DNA from 3 places in the Methylobacterium currus genome. Region 1 is predicted to be linked to each of the others. Evidence: predicted binding sites of a transcription regulator. Region 1 holds the regulator's gene; each other region holds the start of a gene.
The links. The regulator PhoB, encoded in region 1, activates phosphate uptake and scavenging genes when phosphate is short. The targets are predictions, from matches to a motif close to TGTCATNNANCTGTCAT.

Region 1 (7,165 bases):
GCGAGGCGCTGCTCGAAGCGTTGCTGCGTACGAGTTTCGACGCGCTGACCACACGGGCGGACATTCTCGAAGCCTCGCTCCCGCCGGCCAAGGCGCTGACGACCTGGCTGCGGGAGACGGTCGGTATCGCGCGCGAGTACCGCGGCGTCCTGGCGACGATGGCGGCCGCGATCGCCGATCCGGCCTCGCCGCTGCACGAATCCTGCGTGACGATGCGGGCTTCGGGCACGCGTCTGCTTCAGGCGGCCCAGGCGGCGGGCACGGCGCGGGCCGACATGGACGGCGCCGACCTTTTCGCGCTCGTCGGCGCGCTCGCCTGGCTCGGCGACCAGCCCGCTTTCGCGCCGCGGACCGACCACCTGTTCACGCTCATTGCGGGGGCGATCCTGACGGGGCCGACGGAGAAGCTGAGGGTCGTGGACGCCGCCCTGGCCCGTGGGATCGCCGACGCCGAGGCGGGACGGGGAGTGCCGGTTGCGGAGGCTTTCGCCCGTATCCGCGCCGTGCTGGCGGAAGAGGGGAGCGGCTCCTGCGGATGAGGGGCCGCCCGATCGATCGTCGATCCGCTCGATGGCGCCGATGCCGACCGCGTCATCCCGGGCTCGGGCCAAGCGATGCCGGAACGACGATGGAAGTCACCCCCTGACGGAGCCGCTCGGGCAGGCCCTCACATCACCCCGTACACATCATAGACCGGCCCCTCCGGCAGCCGCTGCCCCACCCCGACGGCGATCAGCCTGGTGAGCCAGGCGAGGTCCGGCGCTCCGGTCTCGAAGCGCAGGGCCGTGCGGAAGTAGTACTGGTCCGGTGCCACCGCCTCGCCGCGGCCGAGGCGGGCCAGCACCTCGGGCGGGCCGGCGCGCAGGCCGGCATACTGGCAGTAGACGAGCCCGCCGCCGGCCGCCCGGAAGGTCAGGCGCACGTCGAGATGCGTCGTGCCGTCGGGCTCGACCCGCAGCCAGTCGCCGGCCGGGGCGGGCAGCACCTCGCCGGCGAGGCGCGGACCCGCGACGGTGCCGCCGGTGACCGGCACGACCCGCAGGTCGGTGCCGCGGGAGGGCCCGATGCCTTGCGGCGCGCCGACCGTGAGGCTGATGCGGAACAGAAACTCGGTGCGGAGCGGCAGCGGCGCGTCCATGCGGTCTTCTCCGATTCTCTCGCGTTCTATCGCGCGATATCCTCCACCGCCCGGCGCGCCGCGTCGAGGTCCGGCGGGTCGATGCGGCGGTAGCGGGCCTGGACGAGGCCGAATACCCCGAAGGCGGCGAGGCCCGCCGCCGTGAGGCCGAGGAGCACCCAGCCATAGGGCTCGCCCCGCAGGGCCTGGAGGGCGCCGCCGAGGCCCTTGACCTCGCTCGACCGGCTGGCGATCGCCGCCGCGATCAGGAAGCCGCCGATCAGCCCGAAGGTGAGCGCCCGCGCGGCATAGCCGAAGCGGCCGACGTGACGCACCCAGTCGCGGGCGTCATGGGGCACGGACAGGCGCTTGCACACGTCGCCCTTCCACGCCTTCAGCGCGAAGGCGAGGCCGGCGCCGATCACGATGAGGCCAACCGCGCCGACGAGCCACTGGCCGAAGGGCTGCTGCAACAGCCAGGCGGTCCAGTCCCGCGCGCCCTGATCCTCGGACTGGCGGGCCGTGCCGCGCCCGAGCGCCGCCAGCATCATCGAGAGGCCGAGGCCGCCATAGGTGACGCCGCTGACGAGGTGGCCGGCCCGGGTCGCCAGCCCCTTGGCCGAGCGGCCGTAGCCGTCGGCATCGGTGAGCGCCTCGACCACCCGCCAGAGCGCGAAGGCGGCGAGGCCGAACGCCACGAGGCCGAGGAGAATCCAGCCGAAGGGCCGCTCCAGCAGGATCAGGAGCGCGCTGCGGCTGCCCCCCGTCTGGCCGCCGACGCCGATCGCCGCCAGCACGGCGAGGCCGCCGACGAGGCAGTAGGTGACCCCGCGGGCGCCGTAGCCGAGGCGGGCGAGCAGTTCGAGGGCTTGCCGGCCGCTTGGATGCCCGGATCCTCGGCGCATGGGAGTCTCCGGTCAGGCTGCGAGGCCGGATTCGACCCGGGCCACCGCCGTCTCGTCGAGGTCGAGGGCCTCGGCCAGCTGGCGCAGGAAGGTGCGCTCCTGCATCGTGTCGGGGTCGATGGCGAGGCGGGCCGCAGCATAGATCCGGGCGCCCGCCCCGGGATCCTGTACCCGGTCGGCGATCTCGTCGATCGTCGCCGGGTCCTCCAGCTCGCGGGCAAGCCATTGCCGGCCGGCGAGGTCGAGGCCGGATTCGGCGACCGCCGCGTCGAGCCGCTCGCGCTCGCGGGCATCGATCAGCCCGTCGGCAGCCGACGCCGCCACCATGATGCGCAGGCAGAGCGTCGCCTCGTCGTCGCTCAGCGCCCCGGCATCGAAGGGTTTCCCGGACGGTTGCGTGCCCGTCCCCGGCCCCGCAGTCGCGTCGGCTTGCGTCGCCCGCAGGGCGAGCCCGGCGATCAGCGCCAGCCCGCCGAGGGCCGCGGAGGCCGCGAGCCCGCCGCGGCGACTCCGCACCAGGGCGTCCAGCACCCGTTTCACTTCGGCCATCGCGCCCTCCCGTCCGACTCGCTTCTTTGCCGACAACGGTCTCGCCCGGCTCCGGTTCGAGCAGGACGGATCGATCGCTGCGGATCGATCGCCGCGCCGGTTGCCCTGCCACGCTCGGCGCGCCATCTCTCCGGCCATGCTCCTCGCCCTGGCCTGGCTCGCGCGCACGCTCGTGCTCGCGCTCATCCTCCTGTTCCTGCTGCCGCTCGCCGCCCACGCCCTGTGGTGGTGGAGCCGCGACGACCTCGCCCCCGACTGGACCACCGCCGACTGGTCGAGCGCCCGGCTCCTGCCCGCCGCCACGGCCGCGCCGGAGGCGAGCGTGCGGATCTACGCTGCCCGGGTCGGACGCTGGCGGGGCATCTTCGCCCATCACACCTGGATCGTCGTCAAGGAGGCGGGCGCGTCGCGCTACACCCGCTACGACGTCGTCGGGTGGGGCCTGCCGGTGCGCAAGGACGCCTACGCGGCCGATGCGCGCTGGTTCGGCAACCCGCCGCAGGTGGTGCTCGCCCTCGACGGCGAGGCGGCGGCGCGGGCCGTGCCGCGCATCCACGCGGCGGTCGCAGCCTATCCGTATGCCAAGGCCGGCAGCTACAGCGCCTGGCCGGGGCCGAACTCCAACACCTTCGTGGCCCACGTGCTGCGGGCGGTGCCGGACCTCGCGGTGGCGCTGCCACCGACGGCCCTCGGCAAGGATTTTTCGGAGCGCCTGATCGCCCGGACGCCGAGCCGCACCGGTTTGCAGCTCTCGGCCCGCGGCTATCTCGGCCTCACCCTCGGCTGGGTCGAGGGGATCGAGGTGAACATCCTCGGCGCGGTGGCGGGACTCGACCTGCGCCGCCCGGCCCTGAAGCTGCCGGGCTGGGGCCGCATCGGCATGGATCCGGCCGGTGCGACCGAGACCCTGATCGCCCCGACGGCGCGGAGCTGAGCGGGATCCTCACGGCCCGGCCGGGCCGCGCACGCCCCCCCGAAACCTGGCCATTCGGCAGCATCAGGTTGCGAGCCGCCGCCGCGAGACCCGGAGCCCCGTGATCAGGCCGGTCTCCCCGCGCCGCTGGTGGCGGATGGTGCGGGAGAGGGGGCGCACCCACGGGTCGCCGGCCTGGCCCACGGCCTGATCGACCATCCGCACGGCGCCGGCATGGTGGCGGCTCACCAGGGCCGAGAAGGCGCTGCGGAGAAGCCCGGGCAGGGCGGCGCGCCAAACCGTGGCGTCTGCGAAGGGCCGGACGAGCATCGTGACGGATCGCTCCTGCGCGAGGTCCTTCCTCACCCCATCCGTGACGGGTCCTGCGCGCCACGACGGCCTACGTTGCGCCTTCGCATCGATGTGCGGATCCGAGGATCATCGGAACGCCGGCCGTGAACCAAACCATGGTGCGGTGCGTTGAGACTGGCCCCGAGGTTCGCACTGCCCCATGTCCAGCTCCCGATTCGTCAAGGCCGACGCGGCCCCTTCCCCGCTTGCCGGCTCGTTCGCCCCGGTCCTCACCGGCGTCTCGCGCGGGCTGCAGGACCTGTTTCCGCCGGTCGAGCTGCCGCTCGCCGCGCGGGAAGCGCATCAGGACGAGCGGGACGCCGTGGCCCCGGTGCTGCGGTCGCGCCCGGTTCCGGAGCCGCGGCTGGCCTGAGAGCCTGTTCGATGGATCTTTCTCCACTTCCATCCCCTCCCGGTCATCCCGGGGCCGCGTAGCGAAAGCCGGGATCCCTCAGCGCTGACGACTCAGGAAGAGGCGGAAGGCTTTCCGCTCGGTCTTGCGCCGTCGGCAGTCATGGATCCGGGCTCTCGCGTTTCGGCGAGCGTCGGGATGACGAGGAGGGTATCGGTTCGGTTGGCCAACTCGAACAGGCTCTCGGATGAGGGCGCAGGTGGGAGAACCAATCGGAGCGAGGCATCCGCTCGGCGTCCGACCCGCGCGGGTCACCGGGCCGGTGAGCAGCCGAAGCGTCGGTTCCGCGCAAGCGACCGCGAAGCTGGCCCTCACGGCTCGTGTGCGAACATCTCGTCGAAGGAATAGCCGGAGCCGCGAACGGTGCGGATCGGGTCGGCGTCGCGGCCGCGGTTGATCGCCTTGCGCAGGCGGCCGATATGCACGTCGACGGTGCGCTCGTCGATATAGACGTCGTGGCCCCAGACCCCGTCGAGAAGCTGCTCGCGCGAGAAGACCCTTCCTGGGCTCTGCATCAGGAATTCGAGCAGCTTGAACTCGGTCGGGCCGAGATGCAGCTCGCGCCCGTCGCGGCGGACGCGGTGGCTGACCCGGTCGAGCTCGATGTCGCCGGCGACCAGGAGGTCGGCGACGTGGGCGGGCTTGGACCGGCGCAGGAGCGCCCGCACCCGCGCCAGAAGCTCGGGCACCGAGAACGGCTTGACGATGTAGTCGTCGGCGCCGGTGGCCAGGCCCCGCACCCGGTCGCCCTCCTCGCCCCGCGCCGTCAGCATGATGACCGGCAGCCGCTCGGTCTCGCGGCGGGCGCGGATGCGCCGGCACAATTCGATGCCGGACAGGCCCGGCATCATCCAGTCGAGGAGGACGAGGTCGGGCACCTGCTCGCGCAGGCGGATATCCGCCTCGTCGCCCCGGGCGACGGCGTCGACCTCGAAGCCCTCGGCCTCGAGGTTGTAGCGCAGGAGGAGGGTCAGCGCCTCCTCGTCCTCGACGATCAGGATACGGGTACTCATGCGGGGCACTTCGGGCAGGGGGCCGGAGGGTGGCCCGGGCCGGGGTCGAGCCCGGGCGCGGGCCGACCCGTCAGGCCTCCGGCTGGGGATCGAGGGTGGCGAAGCTCGAGCCGTCGTTCTTGGGACGGTCGGTCGGCAGCGTCTCGCCGGTGGCGAGATAGTGGATGGTCTCGGCGATGTTGGTGGTGTGGTCGCCGATGCGCTCGACGTTCTTGGCGCAGAACAGGAGGTGCGTGCAGAACGTGATGTTGCGCGGATCCTCCATCATGTAGGTCAGGAGCTCGCGGAACAGCGAGGTGTAGAGCGCGTCGATGCCGCCGTCCCGGGCCCAGACGTCGAGGGCGGCGACGGTGTCCTGGGTGGCGTAGGCGTCGAGCACGTCCTTGAGCTGGCCCTGGACCAGCTCGTTCATGTGCTCCACGCCGACGACGACTTTCTGCAGCTGGACCTGGTCGGCGATGGCGACGACGCGCTTGGCGACGTTCTTGGCGAGGTCGCCGATGCGCTCGAGATCGCCCGAGACGCGGATCGCCGAGATCGTCTCGCGCAGGTCCACCGCCATCGGCTGGCGCTTGGCGATGAGGAGGATGGCCTTCTCCTCGATCTCGCGCTGCAGCCCGTCGAGGCGCTGGTCGACGGCGATCACCGCCTGGGCGAGGGCGGCGTCGCGGCGCAGGAGCGCCTGGCCGGAATCGGCCACCATCTTCTCGGCGATGCCGCCCATCTCGGCGATGCTGCGCCGCAGGTTCTGCAGCTCCTGATCGTAGGAGGTGACGATGTGGCTCGACATGAGGGGTGACTCCCCGCGATGAGGTGGAGCTTACGGTCAGCACCGGCCCGGGCCGGGCCGGCGCAACGAGGCGTCGGGTCTCAGCCGAACCGGCCGGTGATGTAGTCCTGAGTCTGGCGCTTCGACGGGTTCATGAACAGCCGGTTGGTCGGCCCGAACTCGATCAGCTCGCCGAGATACATGAAGGCGGTGAACTGCGAGATGCGCGCCGCCTGCTGCATGTTGTGGGTGACGATGGCGATGGTGAACTCGGTCCGCAGCTGCTCGATCAGCTCCTCGATGCGGCCGGTCGAGATCGGGTCGAGGGCCGAGGTCGGCTCGTCGAACAGGATCACTTCCGGGCGCTGCGCCACCGTGCGGGCGATGCAGAGGCGCTGCTGCTGGCCGCCGGACAGGCCCATGCCGGACTGCTTGAGCTTGTCCTTCACCTCGTCCCACAGCGCGCCCTTGCGCAGGGCCTCCTCGACGCGGTTGTCGAGGTCGGCCTTGCCGAGGCGCTCGTAGAGCCGGATGCCGAACGCGATGTTGTCGTAGATCGACATCGGGAACGGGGTCGGCTTCTGGAACACCATGCCGACCCGGGCGCGCAGCTCGTTGAGGTCGATCGACGGATCCAGGATGTTGCGGCCGTCGAGCAGGATCTGCCCCTCGGCGCGCTGGTCCGGATAGAGGCTGTAGATGCGGTTGAAGGTCCGCAGCAGGGTAGACTTGCCGCAGCCCGACGGCCCGATCAGCGCCGTGACCTGGCGGTCGAGGAAGTTGAGGTTGATGTTCTTCAACCCCTTGAAGTCGCCGTAGTAGAAGCTCAGGTCCTTGACGGCGAGGCGGATCGGGGCGGACTCGTCGGCCGTGCTCTGGCCCACGACCGGCACGGCGGTGGCGGTGGCGCTCATCGGGTTGTCTCCAAGCAGGGTATGACGGTCAGCGCCCCTTCGGGCCGCTCAGGACGAGGCGGGCCACGATCGACAGGCCCAGGATGGTGACGGTGATGAGGAGCGCGCCGGCCCAGGCCAGCTGGCGCCAGTTCTCGTAAGGAGACAACGCGAACTGGTAGATCATCACCGGCAGGTTCGCGACGCCGCCCATCAGGTTGGGGCTGAACCAGGAATTGTTGT
Region 2 (7,165 bases), 3.2 Mb from region 1:
TCAGGCTCGGGAAGACGAAGACGTCGCTCGCGGAATACACCCGCGCCAGCGCCTCGCCCGTCAGGGTGCCGAGGAAGCGCGCGCCGGGATCGATGCCGGACAGCCGCGCCCGGTCCGGCCCGTCGCCGACGACGAGCTTGGTCCCGGGCAGGTCGAGGCGCAGGAAGGTCTCGACGTTCTTCTCCACGGCGAGCCGCCCGACGAACAGGAAGAACGGCCGGGCCAGACCGGCGAGCGCGTCGGGCGGCGCCTCGCCGTCGCGGGGGCGGAAGAGGTCGGTGTCGACGCCGCGGGTCCAGCGCATCAGCCGGGTGAAGCCGCGCCCGGCGAGGTCGCGCTCCAGCGAGGGCGTGCTCACCATCGTGCCGCTCGCGGCGCCGTGGAAGCGGCGCAGCCAGGCATAGCTCCAGCGTTCCGGCACCGGCAGGCGGGCGGCGAGGTATTCGGGGAAGCGGGTATGGTAGCTGGTCGTGAAGGGGCGCCCCTGCGCCAGGCAGACCCGGCGGGTGGCGAGCCCGATCGGCCCCTCGGTGGCGATGTGGACGTGGGTCGGGGCGAGGCTCGGGAAGCGGGCCGCGACGCCGCGGGCGGTGACCAGGGAGAGCCGGATCTCGGAATAACCCGGCAGCGGCACGCTGGCGAACTCGAGGGGCGTCAGCATCACCGGGTCGTGGCCACGCCGGCGCCCCGCCGCGACCATGTGCTCGAGGGAGCGGACGACGCCGTTGACCTGCGGGTGCCAGGCATCGGTCGCGACGAGGAGCCTCACGCGACGGCCCGGGTGCTGTGAGGGCCGGCGCCGGGGGCCGGGGAGGCGGGCAGGGAGTTGCGCGCGGCGGGCGCCAGCTCTTCGACCAGGGTGGCCGGGCGGCTGCGCGAGGTGAGGGGCGTGGGGGCCTCGGCGTGGGCGCGCTTCCACTCGGCGAAGCGGATCACCTCCATCGTGCCGTCGTAATGCTCGACGACCGCCGTGCAGGATTCCACCCAGTCGCCGGTGTTGAGGTAGTGCATGTCGCCGACCATGCGGCTCGCCGCATGATGGATATGGCCGCAGATCACCCCGTCGGCCTCGGCCCGCCGGGCCTCGGCGATCAGGAATTCCTCGAACCGGCCGATGAAGTTGACGGCGTTCTTCACCTTCAGCTTGGCCCAGGCCGACAGCGACCAGTAGGTCAGGCCGAGGCGCCGGCGCACCCAGTTGAGATGGGTGTTGACGAACAGCGCCGCCGTGTAGGCGCCGTCGCCGAGCAGAGCCAGCCAGCGGGCATGGCGCACCACGAGATCGAACTGGTCGCCGTGGATGACGAGGTAGCGCTTGCCGTCCGCCGCCTCGTGCAGCACCTGATCCTGGATCTCGATGCCGCCGAAATGCATGTCGAGGAAGTCGCGCAGGAACTCGTCGTGGTTGCCCGGCACGTAGACCAGGCGAGATCCCTTGCGCACCTTCCGAAGCAGCTTCTGCACGACGTCGTTATGCGCCTGCGGCCAGTACCAGCCCGAGCGCAGCTTCCAGCCGTCGACGATGTCGCCGACCAGGTAGATCTCGTCGGCATCCACTTCGCGCATGAAGTCGAGCAGCAGCTCGGCCTGGCAGCCCTTGGTCCCCAGATGGATATCCGAGAGGAACAGGGTTCGCACGCGCAGCGCGTCGGCGTCCTCGGCCACGTGCAATCTCCTTGGCGGCGTCTCGCGCCAGCCAAACCCTATTCGCGTATCACTTTGATGACGTGGACGTCGCACACGGAACCTTGGCCGGGGATCGGGACTCGAATTCGTTTGCGGAGGCTTAATCCACATCATGCGGATTGCGCAGGTCAGGCGCCCGCACCGGCCTCTACCTCGGCCGTGGCGATTCGTGGTTCTGAACCATTGCCCCGTCGCGTTCCCGCGGCCGCGGCCACTTTCCCGACCTTGAGAAAAGCGCCCCGCCCATGGCAGCCCCCCTCGTCGTCCCCGGCCGGTCGGTCACCGGATCTGGCGCGTCGGGGCGCGCGGCCGCCCGGCCCTATCTCGGCATCGGGCTCAAGGTTCTGTCGGCCCTCGCCTTCACGCTGATGTCCGCCGGGGTCAAGACGCTGGCCGACCGGTTCCCGACCGGCGAGATCGTGTTCTTCCGCTCCTTCATCGCGATCGCGCCGCTGCTGATGTGGCTGCGCTGGCAGGGCGGCGTGCGGGAGGCGGTGGCGACCCGGAACCTCAAGGGCCACGTGCTGCGCAGCATCATCGGCGCCTGCGGCATGTTCGCGGGCTTCGCCGGCCTCTCGTTCCTGCCGCTCTCCGACGCCGTGGCGATCGGCTACGCCTCGCCGCTCCTCGTGGTGGTGCTGGCCGCGATCGTGCTGCACGAGCGGGTCCAGGCCTATCGCTGGGCCGGCGTCTCCGTCGGCTTCCTCGGCGTGCTGATCACGCTCGCCCCGCACCTCGAATTCGGCGGGGCCGGCGGTGGCGGGTCGACGGGCGCGCTGTTCGCGATCCTGGCGGCGGGCTGCTCGGCGGCGGCGACGATCCAGGTGCGCAAGCTCACCGGCACCGAGCGCACCGGCGCCATCGTGCTGTACTTCTTCCTGTTCACCTCGCTCCTCGGCCTCTCGACCCTGGTCCTGGGCTGGCGGATGCCCGGCTGGTCGGATCTGGCGCTGTTCGTGGTCGTCGGCGTCCTCGGCGGCATCGGCCAGATCCTGCTCACCGAGAGCTACCGCCACGGCGACGCCTCGCTGGTCGCGCCCTTCGAGTACACCACCATGCTGTGGTCGGTGCTGATCGGCTGGTTCGTGTTCGGCCAGCTCCCCACGGCCTCGATCGCGCTCGGCGGCGGCATCGTGGCGGCGGCCGGCGTGTTCGTGGTCTGGCGCGAGCGGCGCCTGGTGGTGGAGCGGGCCCGCGAGGCGGCAGCCGGAGGGGCGCGGGCCGGCTGATCACGGGCCGTTGACGCCCGCGCTCGCTCGCCCTTACTCCGGGGGGCATGCATATCGGCCCGCAGCCCCGGGCCCAGCAGGGAAGCGCTCCATGCCCGCACGCCCCCGCCCGCCCGCACCGGGAGCCCGCCCGTGAAGCCTGACGGTGGGCACGCGGCCGTGCCGGTCGATCTGCGGCTCTACGGCCTCCTCGATGTCGGGGTCTGCGGCGGCGACGCCGATCACCTCGCCCGGATGGCGGCGGAGGCGGCGGCCGGGGGCTGCACCCTGCTGCAATACCGCGAGAAGACCATTGCCAACGCCCGCGAGACCGTCGCGCGCCTGCGCCGGATCCACGCGGCGCTTCAGGGGAGCGGCGTGCCGCTCCTCGTCAACGACCGGGTGGATCTCGCGCTCGCCGCCGGCGTCGAGGGCGTGCATCTCGGCCAGGAGGACCTGCACCCGGCCGACGCTAAGCGGCTTCTGCCCCGCGGGGCGATCGTCGGGCTCACCGTCAAGAATGCCGCCCAGGCCGACGAGCTCTACCGGCTGCCGGTGGATTACGCCTGCATCGGCGGCGTCTTTTCCACCACCAGCAAGGACAACCCGGACCCGCCGGTCGGGCTCGACGGGCTCAACCGCATCGTCTTCCGGGCGCGCCTCGCCCGCGGCGCCGGCCTGCCGGTCGGGGCGATCGCCGGGATCGACCGCAGCAACGCCGCCGCGACGATCGGGGCGGGCGCGGACGGAATCGCGCTGATCTCGGCGTTGTTCGGCACCGGCCGCGACGTCGAGGCGCGGGCGCGCGACCTGCGCGCCGTGATCGACGGGGCCCTCGCGGCGAGAGGCGCGGCATGAGCGGGCTCGGGACGATATCGGGGTCCGGCAGGATCGCCGTCACGATCGCGGGTTCGGATTCCGGCGGCGGCGCGGGCATCCAGGCCGACCTCAAGACCTTCTCGGCCCTCGGCGTCTACGGCGCCAGCGTGATCACCGCGCTCACCGCCCAGAACACCCGCGGCGTGCAGGCGATCCACGACGTCGACCCGGAATTCGTCGCCCGTCAGATCGAGAGCGTCTTCACCGACCTCGACGTGAGGGCGGTGAAGATCGGCATGCTGTCGCGCTCGGCCGTGATCGCCGCGGTGGCGGAAAACCTCGCCCGCTACGCCGCCGGCCTGCCCCTGGTGCTGGATCCGGTGATGGTGGCGACGAGCGGCGACCGGCTGCTCGCCGACGACGCCGTCGAGGCCCTGCGCCGCAAGCTCCTGCCCCATGCCGCGGTGCTGACGCCGAACCTGCCGGAAGCCGCGGTGCTGCTCGGGGAGGGGGTCGCCGGCACCGAGGCGGCGATGCTCGACCAGGGGCGGCGCCTCCTGGCGCTCGGCCCCCGCGCGGTGCTGATGAAGGGCGGCCACGGGGCGGGGCCTACGAGCGTCGATCTCCTGGTCGGGCCGGATGACCGCATCTTGCGCCTCGAAGGCCCGCGGATCGCGACGCGCAACACCCACGGCACCGGCTGCACCCTCTCGGCGGCCCTCGCCGCCGGTCTCGCCCGCGGCCTGGCTCTGCCAGACGCAGCCCGGGAGGCCAAGACGTACCTGACCGCCGCGCTCGCCGCGTCGGAGCGGCTGCGGGTCGGGCACGGCAACGGGCCGGTGCACCACTTCCACGCCTGGTGGAGCTGAGACGGTGGCGCCGTCGAACGGCCCCTTTCGAAGGGATCGGCCAAGCCCCGGGCAGCGATGCGTCATCCCGCCGGAATCGGCCCGCGCGGCCGCATGAACTCTTGCGCGCTCCGGGCGATTGCGTTTGATGGAGCGTACGGGCGTTCGGATTGCGGAACGCTGCGCGGTGATTCAGTGGGATTCAAGGGCGGGCGATGGGCGTCGAGCGGGGGCGGGAACGCCCCAAGGATCTGATGACCGGGGCGCAGGTGCTGTCGGGGCAGCTCGGCAAGACCATCCAGCGCCTGCGCAAGGCCTATAACCTGTCGCTGTCGGAACTGGCCGAACAGTCCGGCGTCGCGAAGTCGATCATCAGCCAGATCGAGCGCAACGAGACCAACCCGACGCTGGCGACGATCTGGCGCCTGAGCCAGGCCCTCGACGTCTCGATCGAGCGGGTGCTCGCCACCGGCGACGAGGAACCCTTCATCGAGAAGTCGTCCCGGGCCGACACGCCGATCCTCGTCTCCGATGACGGCCGGATGCGGCTCGCCATCATCGGCTGGATCAAGACCGTCGAGTGGCTGCAATGGTACGACCTCTCGGCCGATCCCGGCGGGGTGCTCGATTCCGATGCCCACCAGCGCGGCTCGGTCGAGTGCCTGTCGGTCACCGAGGGCGAGTTCGAGGTCGACGTGGCCGGCGCGGTGCAGCGGGCCCGGGCCGGCGAGACCCTGCGCTACCGCTGCGACCGGCCCCACACCGTGCGCTGCGTCAGCGAGGGGACGGGGCGGGCCTTCATGGTGGTGATCATGAAGGCGGCTGTGATGGAGTGAGGGCCTGAGGATTCAGGCGGCCTGACCCGCCTCTCCGGGCCCCGCTCGACGACACCGGCTTTCCTCGGCGCGTCGATGTCGGCCCGCGGCGCTTGACCGGCCCTCCCGGCGACCCCGGTGGTCACCGCCCTCCTACGGCCTCCGAACCGCTCTCCCAACGCTCGAACTCATCCCGAGGTGCTGACGCTTGCGGCAGCGTCGAAAGGGGCACCGGTGATTTCGGAGACTTCCCGTGCCCTCCTTCGAGGCCAACCGATCGTCGATCGGCCGGCACCTCAGGACGAGGTCGAGGATGGGACGGAGGGATACGGCACGCTCCCGGCGGGAGCGGGCAAGCTCAACCCCCGGCGTTGATCCATCGCACCAGATCCGCCAGCACCAGCGACAACGCCCGGTCGAGGCCGTTCGCCGCCACCCCGGCGTTCACCTCCGCCACCGGGACGCGGGCCTGGAACACCTTGGCCGCCACGACCGTGCCGGTGCTCTCCTGGATCAGCTTGGCTGAGAGGTCGACCACCGCCTCGCGGGTGCCCGCATGGATGTCGAAGGACCGCAGCTCGGTGATCAGCACCGTGTCGGCCGCGACCTTGTCGCCGGGGCGGCTGACCGACTTGAGGCGGTTGGCGTTCTCGAGGCTCTGGATCAGCCGGGTCTGGACCAGCCGGGGCAGCCGGTCCGCCCATTGGCCGCCACCGAGATAGGACACCGCGCCGCCGGGCTCGCGCACGATGATCCGGTCGGCCTCGAAGGGCTGCAGCCCGACCGGCTCCGCCACCACGATCGAGCGCCGCGCCGCGCCGCTGCGGGCCGCGCCCGGCAGGGCGGTGAGGTCGAAGGTGGTCGGCACGGCGCCGCTGCCGCAGGCGCCGAGGACGAGGGCCAGACCGACGGCCAGCAGGCCGGGAGCATGACGCGGGGAAGGGACCTTGAGGAGCATGGGAGCGGGCGGACCGGAAGGCGGGACCGGGACAGGCCCGGAAGCTTGACCGAAGACGGACGGACAACGCCCGGCCGGGCGCGCGGGTGCAACCGCGGCGAGGCCGCACCGCAACATGATCAGCGACCGTTGTATTCGGGCAACGACGGCTTGCCGCCGAAGATCACCTGCGAGGGGTCGCGCTCGATGTTGCGCACGGCGCTGTTGAGGCTGTTGAGGGTGCGCTGGCCATCGGTCGCCAGGGTCTGCACCTCGCGCCGGCCGGTGCCGCTGAGGCGGCTGACGCTCTGGGTCAGGGTGGCGGTGCGCTTGTCGAGGTTCTCCGACATGGTGCGGAAGGCCCGGCCCGCCTCGCGGATCGAGATCGCGGCGTCGCGCACCTCGGCGAAGGTGCTCTTGCCGGCATCGCCCGCGGCGGAGCCGAGGAAGCCCTCGGCGCCCTTCAGCACCGCGTCGAGCCGGTCGGCGGAGGCGTTGAGCTTGCCCGCCAGCGCCCGCGCGTCGTGCATGCCGGCCTGGACGTCCGGCGAGGCGGCGGCGAGGGCGGCCGAGAACCTGTCGGCATTGTCGATCAGGCTCGCGAGCTTGCGGCCGTCCACCGCCTTGGTCAGGGCGTCGAGGGCCGGCGCGCTGTCGCCGAGCGTCTTCGAGAACCGCTCGACATTCGCGAGCGTGCGGTTGATCGCGCCCTCGTTGCCGGCGACCACCCGGTCGAGGCGCTGGAGCATGTCGTCGGCGCGCTGCGCGATGGTGCGGGCCGCGGCCATGAGGTCCTGGATGTCGGAGGCGTCGGCGAAGATCGTCGGAACGGGATCGTTGTTGGTCGGCGCG
Region 3 (7,165 bases), 3.2 Mb from region 1:
GCCGATCAGGCCATCCGCGGACCGGCAACGACCCCCGTCCCGGGGCCAGTGGCGATCCGCGCAGCAGGATCACCGCAGCGGCAGCACGCGGACCCGGCGATGCTCCCCCAGACGCGACGGGGTCCCGACCGGCTCGGCGAGCCCGATTTCCTGCAGAGGAGCGAGCGCGGCGATGATCTTGACGTGGCTGGTCCGGGTGAGGACCGACGCACGATCGACGTCGAGGGAGACGATGCCGTCCGGGTCGCTGCCGCAGGCGCAGAGCACCAAATAGGTCTTCAGCGCCGCGAGGTTGGGCGTCTTCCGGCAGGTGAGGCGATGCAGGGCGGTCATCGGAGCGCCGAATGGCAGCCCGAGGACGAGGCAGGCCGCGGCGTCCCACGGGCGCAGGCCGGCCAGCTGGTAGGCGATCGTCCCACCCGATCGATCGTCACAGGTGGTGACGAGGCCCTGATCGAGGAGCGCCTTCTTGCCGGCGCAGATCAGCGGGTCCGAGAGGCCGGACAGAGCGGCGATCCGCTCGTAGGACAGAAGGATCGGCGCCGGATCGCTGCCGGCTGCATCCTGGCTTACGACCAGGGTGAGATAGAGCTTGAGCGCCGCGATCGAGCGGCCGAGATAACCGGCATCGGCCCGGAAGGCGCGCAGGCCGCCGGCACGGATCCACTCCGCCGGCAGGGGGACCACCCGGCCTCCACGCGCCCTCCCCGCGGGCGTCACGGCCGTCCGCCGATCGGGCCGGGCGCGGGCCGGATTCCGCGGCGGGGGGAGAAGCTCCGGATGCATCATGCGGTCGTCTGCGTCCCTGCGGGCCTCGCAGCCGAGGCGCACCGGCATGAAGCCGGCGCACGCTCCGTGCCGAGCGCCAGGCTATCGGCGGTACGATGCCGTTACAGACGCATCAATAAAACGTATGCTTCCAATACGGAGAGAGCTTTGCCGCAGATGCCGGACCGGGCCGCGCCCCCCGTCATGCTCGGCGGAGGGCCGTCCCCGGGGCTCAGACGCGGCAGGCGGACGAACACGACAAGGGGCTCGCCATGACGATACCGGCCGATGACGGTCCTGCGGTCGGGCTCGGGCTCGGCGGCTCGCTGCGGATCGGGCAGGCGCGCATCGCCGTCGCCGACACCTTCGCGCTGCTGCGCGCCATCGCCCGGACCGGCTCGGTGCAGGGCGCGGCCACCGAGATCGGCCTGTCCTACCGCGCCGCCTGGGAGCGCGTCCGGGCGCTTGAGGCGGCGGTCGGCTGGCCGCTCGTGCGCAAGACCCGCGGCTACGGCACCACGCTGACCGAGACCGGCGCCGCCCTGCACGACGCCCTGGCGAGCGCGGCCGCGGGCCTGGCCCAGCCGCTCGCCCGCGAGGCGCGGGCAATGCAGGCCCGCCTCGCCGCGCTGCTCCACCATCCGCGGCGCCTCACGGTGGCGGCGAGCCACGACCCCCTGCTGATGGAGGGGCTGGCGCAGTGGGGCGAGGCCGAGATCGCCGTGATGGGCAGCCGGGACGCGGTGGTGCAGCTCATGGACGGGCGGGCCGACGCGGCGGGCTTCCATTGCGGGGCGATCGCGCCGGAAGCGGCCGGCCCGCCCTTCTCCGACCTCGTCGCCGATCCCGCCTTCCGGGTGCGTCCGCTCTTCGCGCGCGAGCAGGGATGGCTGGTCGCCGCCGGCAACCCGCTCGGCCTGGAGACGCCCGACGACCTGCGCGCCAAGAAAGCCCGCTTCGTCAACCGGCAGAAGGGCTCGGGCACCCGGGCCTGGTTCGACCGCCTGCTCGCCGGGACCGGAATCCGTCCCGAGGAGATCGCCGGCTACGGATTGGAGGAATTCACCCATCAGGCGGTGGCGGCGGTGATCGCGTCGGGTGCGGCCGATGCGGGCTTGGGCGCCCGGGCGGCGGCGGAACGGTTCGGGCTCGGCTTCGTGCCGGTCGGCTGGGAGGTCTACCATCTCGCCGCCAGCGCCTCGCTGCCGGGAGACGGGCTCGACCGCGTGCAGGCGCTGCTGGGCGAGCGGATCGGGGATGTTCCGGGATATCGCCTGCCGGGGTGACGGGCGGCAGGGCGCCCGCGCAAGCCTCCGCCGAAGCGGGTGCCGCGGGTCCGAAGGTCGAGCGGCGGGCGTCGATCGCCGCGCTTGATTCGACCGAAGGTCCGATCATCATGCCGCAAGGGGCGTGCGACACCGCTCCCCGTGCCCCACCCGGAGAGTGCCGCCATGACCGTCCCCTCGCCCGCCCCCTCGATGATCTACGACCACGGCCTCGACCGGAACCCGGCCAATCACCAGCCGCTCACGCCCCTCACCTTCCTGGAGCGGGCGGCGACCGTCTTCCCCGACCACACGGCCGTGATCCATGGAAGCCTGACGCGCAGCTACCGCGACCTCTACGCCCGCTGCCGGCGCCTCGCCTCGGCCTTGAGGGCCCGCGGCATCGGGCGGGGCGACACGGTGGCGGTGATGCTGGCCAACACCCCGGCGATGATCGAATGCCATTACGGGGTGCCGATGGCCGGCGCGGTGCTCAACACCCTCAACACCAGGCTCGACGCCGCGGTCATCGCCTTCTGCCTCGACCACGGCGAGGCCAAGGTGGTGATCACCGACCGGGAATTCGCCCGCATCATGGGACCGGCCTTAGGCCAGGCCGGCGTCACGCCGCTGGTGATCGACTACGACGACCCCGACTATGACGGCCCGGGCGAGCGCCTCGGCGCGGTCGAGTACGAGGCCTTCCTCGCCGAGGGCGATCCTGCTTACGCCTGGGCGATGCCGGGCGACGAGTGGGACGCGATCACCCTCAACTACACGTCCGGCACCACCGGCGACCCGAAGGGCGTGGTCTACCACCATCGCGGCGCGTCGCTGCTCGCCGTCGGCAACGTGGTGGCGGGCAATCTCGGCCGGCACCCGGTCTATCTGTGGACCCTGCCGATGTTCCACTGCAACGGCTGGTGCTTCCCCTGGACCCTGTCGGTGGTGGCCGGCACCCATGTCTGCCTGCGGCAGGTCCGGGCGAAGGCCATGTACGACGCCATCGCGGATCACGGCGTCACGCATCTCTGCGGCGCGCCGATCGTGATGTCCCTCCTCATCAACGCGCCGGAGGCCGAGCGGCGGGCGCTGCCGCGCCGGGTCTCGTTCCTCACCGCGGCGGCGCCGCCGCCGGAGGCCGTGCTCGCCGGCATGGCCGAGGCCGGGTTCGACGTCACCCACGTCTACGGGCTGACCGAGACCTACGGCCCGGCGGTGGTGAACGAGTGGCACGCCGACTGGGACGGCTTGAGCAAGGACGAGCAGGCGGCCCGCAAGGCGCGCCAAGGCGTGCGCTACCCGCCGCTCGAAGCCCTCGACGTGCTCGACCCCGAGACGATGCAGCCGGTCCCGGCCGACGGCGAGACCCTCGGCGAGGTGATGTTCCGCGGCAACGTGGTGATGCGCGGCTACCTCAAGAACCCGAAGGCCACCGAGGACGCCTTCCGGGGCGGCTGGTTCCATTCGGGCGATCTCGGGGTGAAGCACCCGGACGGCTACATCCAGCTCAAGGACCGCTCGAAGGACATCATCATCTCCGGCGGCGAGAACATCTCGTCGATCGAGGTCGAGGAAGCCCTGTTCAAGCATCCGGCGGTGGCGGCGGCCGCGGTGGTGGCCAAGCCCGACGAGAAATGGGGCGAGTGCCCTTGCGCCTTCGTGGAGCTGAAGGGCTCCGAGATGGTCTCGGCCGAGGAGCTGATCGGCTGGTGCCGCCAGTCGCTCGCCGGCTTCAAGGTGCCCAAGCACGTGGTCTTCACCGAGCTGCCGAAGACCTCGACCGGCAAGGTGCAGAAATTCGTGCTGCGGGAGATGGCCAAGGCCTTGTGACGGGCGCCGTGACGGGGCTGCGGGGCCTTCCGGCCGGGGGCTCTCCTCGGGGGGCCCCGCCGCTCTCTTCGTCACGCCCGGATCGAAGCGATGCCGGGATCAGGGGCCGCCGCGCCGAACGCTGGCGCGGCGGCGCAAGAGGATTTTTCTGGGCTAGTGCATCACGCGGGTGGACGTCCGCAGGCGACTGATCTCATCCTTCAAGTGAAGCTTTCGCCGTTTAAGCTCTACAATTCGCAAGTCGTCGGTGGAGAGGTGGGTGATTGCGTCCTGGATCTCACGCTCCAGGGCTTCGTGCTTACGCTCGAGCTCGGAGAGATGCGTGTGCAGCGACATCAGCCATTGCCTCCTGTCATGTAGGTGACACACCCAGCCTGCCACAGCCCGCGGCGCGTGTCGAAGGTATTTGTTGCTGCACCTGCGTCATGCACCGCTGGGGCGGCGTGCCCGAGAGAGACGCTGCACAACCCCGCCGACTCCCGCACCGCACCCTTGCCGCAGGCCGGGCCCTGGTTCATGCTCCGCTCCATATCTCCAGGGCTGGGGCGGCGATGGCGTTCGAGTTGAGTGCGGAATCGGCGGCGGAATTCGAGAGCGAGTTGTCGCGGCTCCGGGAAGAGCATCGCGACCTCGACGACGCGATCGAGGCCCTGTCCGGGGTCATGGCCGGCGACCGCCTGCAGCTTCAGCGCCTCAAGAAGCGCAAGCTGGCCCTTCGCGACCGCATCACCTTCCTGGAAGACCAGCTCACCCCGGACATCATCGCCTGACGCGCTCGGGCAGCCGGGCCGTTTGCGCCCTGCTTGCATGAACGCCGATGCGCCGCTACTGCGACAGGACCGGCTGCGGCCCGCTCGCGGCGTTGCAGCGCTTTCTAGAGGATGCGCTTGACGATGGCGGCAGCGCCCCCCGTCGCGGTGATCATGGGCAGCCAGTCGGACTGGGCCACGATGCGCCACGCCGCCGAGACCCTCGACGCGCTCGGCATTCCGTACGAGGCCCGCATCGTCTCGGCCCACCGCACTCCTGACCGGCTGGTCGCCTTCGCCAAGGGCGCGAAGGCCGCGGGGTTCCGCGTGGTGATCGCGGGCGCCGGGGGTGCGGCCCACCTGCCCGGCATGGCGGCCGCGATGACGCCGCTGCCGGTCTTCGGCGTGCCGGTCGAATCGAAGGCGCTCTCCGGCCAGGACAGCCTCCTGTCGATCGTGCAGATGCCGGCCGGTATCCCGGTCGGCACGCTGGCGATCGGCCGGGCCGGCGCCGTCAACGCGGCTTTGCTGGCCGCAGCCGTCCTGGCCCTGACCGACGACGATCTGGCCGTGCGCCTCGACGCCTGGCGCGCCCGCCAGAGCGCGGCGGTGGCCGAGCACCCGGATACGAGCGCCCCGTGAGCACGCCCCCTATCGCGCCCGGCGCGACCATCGGAATCATCGGCGGTGGCCAGCTCGGCCGCATGATCGCGGTCGCGGCGGCGCAGTACGGGCTGAAATGCCATATCTACTGCCCCGATCCCGACAGTCCGGCCTTCGAGGTGGCGGGCCGGCGCACGGTCGCGCCTTACGACGACGCGGCGGCGCTCATGGCCTTCGCCGAGTCCGTCGACGTGGTGACGTACGAGTTCGAGAACATTCCGAGCCAGACGGCCGAGATCCTGGCCGCGCGCCGGCCGCTGCATCCGAGCGCCTCGGCGCTGGCGACGACGCAGGACCGGTTGACCGAGAAGTCGTTCGTCGCCGGCCTCGGCATCCCGGTGGCGCCGTTCCGGGCGGTGGACGATGCCGCAGGGCTGGCCGACGCCGTGCGGGAGATCGGCCTGCCGGCGGTGCTGAAGACCCGGCGTTTCGGCTATGACGGCAAGGGGCAGGTGATGCTCCGCGACGCCGTCGCCGATCCCGCCGCCGTGATGGCCTCGTTGCGCGACCAGCCCTGCATCCTCGAAGGCTTCGTGCCGTTCGAGGCCGAGGTGTCGGTGGTGGCCGCCCGCAACGCGCAGGGGCGCTTCTCGGCCTTCAGCCCCTGCGCCAACGAGCACCGCCACCACATCCTCGCCCGCACGATCGTGCCGGCCCCCGGCATGGCGCCGGAGACCGCGGCGGACGCGACGGCGATCGCCCGCAGGATCGCGGACGCCCTCGACTATGTCGGCGTGCTGGCGGTGGAGATGTTCCTGGTGCGCGGAGCGGATGGCCGGGCGAGCGTGGTGGTCAACGAGATCGCCCCGCGGGTGCACAATTCCGGCCATTGGACCATCGAGGGGGCCGAGACCTCGCAATTCGCCCAGCACGTCCGGGCGATCTGCGGCTGGCCCTTGGGCAGCCCGGCCCTCACCGGCCGGTCGGTCGAGATGCTGAACCTGATCGGCGATCAGGCCGACGACTGGACCCGGATCCTCGCTGAGCCGGGGAGCCACCTGCACCTCTACGGCAAGGGCGAGGCGCGGTCCGGCCGCAAGATGGGCCACGTCACCCGGGTCACGACCGGTCCTTGAGCGACGCCGGAATCCGAGGGATCGGGTTCCGGATCCGCCCTCGCGGTGCGGCCTCCCGGCCACACACAGGCCCCGCGGCGCCTTTCCCTGCCCTAGCGGAGGCGCGAAGCCACACCTTCGCCACATCGGCCCGCACAAGCGTCGGGGACGCATCGCCCTTTAAGCTGGCGTTCACCCCGATCCGGAATGGTCGTCCGGCACCGGGACCGCGGCTTCGAGAGCGGCGCGTGCGTGCGAATGGCGAAGGTGCGCGGCGCGACGTGGATGCGCCGCCCCGGGGGAGCGGGCGATGAACAACGTGATCGGCTTGAGCCGCGTGACACCGGCGGCCCGGGTGCTGGGGGCGACCGTGCTGACCGCGCTGGCGCTCGCCGGCTGCGACACCGTCAGCCGGGCGACCGCGACGCGGCAATTCGCGGTGGTCGAGGCCGACAAGTCCGGCGCCACCGAGGTCAACATCGCCTCGCTGTCGGACGTGATCCAGCGCAACCCGAGCGACGCGGCGGCCTACAATACCCGCGGTGCGGCCTATGCCCGGGCAGGCAACTTCGATTCGGCGATCGCCGACTTCACCAAGGCGATCCAGCTCGACCCGAACTCGGCCTCGGCCTACGGCAACCGGGCGCTGGCCTACCGCCAGTCGGGCCGCAACGACGCCGCGTTGCAGGATTTCTCCAAGGCGATCAACGCCGACCCGAACTACACCGCCGCCTATATCGGCCGCGCCAACCTGCAGCGGGCGCAAGGGAACTTCGAGGCCGCCTACAGCGACCTCAGCCAGGCGATCCGCCTGACGCCGGAATCGGCGGAG

Region 2: DA075_RS27515 (UDP-2,3-diacylglucosamine diphosphatase) is a predicted target of PhoB. The motif match lies at 1,712-1,728, and genes of this name have one in related genera.
Region 3: DA075_RS28600 (YdcH family protein) is a predicted target of PhoB. The motif match lies at 4,217-4,233, and genes of this name have one in related genera.

What each region holds. Positions count from the first base shown of each region.
Region 1 covers NZ_CP028843.1:2,846,532-2,853,696, reverse strand. The annotation lists gene DA075_RS13340 (TetR/AcrR family transcriptional regulator) at 1-539, shown strand, start outside; gene DA075_RS13335 (DUF3237 domain-containing protein) at 668-1,138, opposite strand; gene DA075_RS13330 (DUF1206 domain-containing protein) at 1,165-2,022, opposite strand; gene DA075_RS13325 (tellurite resistance TerB family protein) at 2,035-2,571, opposite strand; gene DA075_RS13320 (DUF3750 domain-containing protein) at 2,708-3,505, shown strand; gene DA075_RS13315 (DUF305 domain-containing protein) at 3,569-3,814, opposite strand; gene DA075_RS13310 (hypothetical protein) at 3,996-4,208, shown strand; gene phoB (phosphate regulon transcriptional regulator PhoB) at 4,559-5,260, opposite strand; gene phoU (phosphate signaling complex protein PhoU) at 5,331-6,050, opposite strand; gene pstB (phosphate ABC transporter ATP-binding protein PstB) at 6,131-6,943, opposite strand; gene pstA (phosphate ABC transporter permease PstA) at 6,972-7,165, opposite strand, start outside.
Region 2 covers NZ_CP028843.1:6,001,403-6,008,567, reverse strand. The annotation lists gene DA075_RS27520 (glycosyltransferase family 4 protein) at 1-769, opposite strand, end outside; gene DA075_RS27515 (UDP-2,3-diacylglucosamine diphosphatase) at 766-1,665, opposite strand; gene DA075_RS27510 (DMT family transporter) at 1,932-2,915, shown strand; gene thiE (thiamine phosphate synthase) at 3,048-3,752, shown strand; gene thiD (bifunctional hydroxymethylpyrimidine kinase/phosphomethylpyrimidine kinase) at 3,749-4,582, shown strand; gene DA075_RS27495 (helix-turn-helix domain-containing protein) at 4,777-5,397, shown strand; gene DA075_RS27490 (ABC-type transport auxiliary lipoprotein family protein) at 5,735-6,334, opposite strand; gene DA075_RS27485 (MlaD family protein) at 6,454-7,165, opposite strand, start outside.
Region 3 covers NZ_CP028843.1:6,216,300-6,223,464, forward strand. The annotation lists gene DA075_RS28585 (hypothetical protein) at 70-687, opposite strand; gene DA075_RS28590 (substrate-binding domain-containing protein) at 1,041-2,054, shown strand; gene DA075_RS28595 (acyl-CoA synthetase) at 2,220-3,866, shown strand; gene DA075_RS28600 (YdcH family protein) at 4,020-4,202, opposite strand; gene DA075_RS28605 (YdcH family protein) at 4,418-4,636, shown strand; gene purE (5-(carboxyamino)imidazole ribonucleotide mutase) at 4,760-5,257, shown strand; gene DA075_RS28615 (5-(carboxyamino)imidazole ribonucleotide synthase) at 5,254-6,354, shown strand; gene DA075_RS28620 (tetratricopeptide repeat protein) at 6,644-7,165, shown strand, end outside.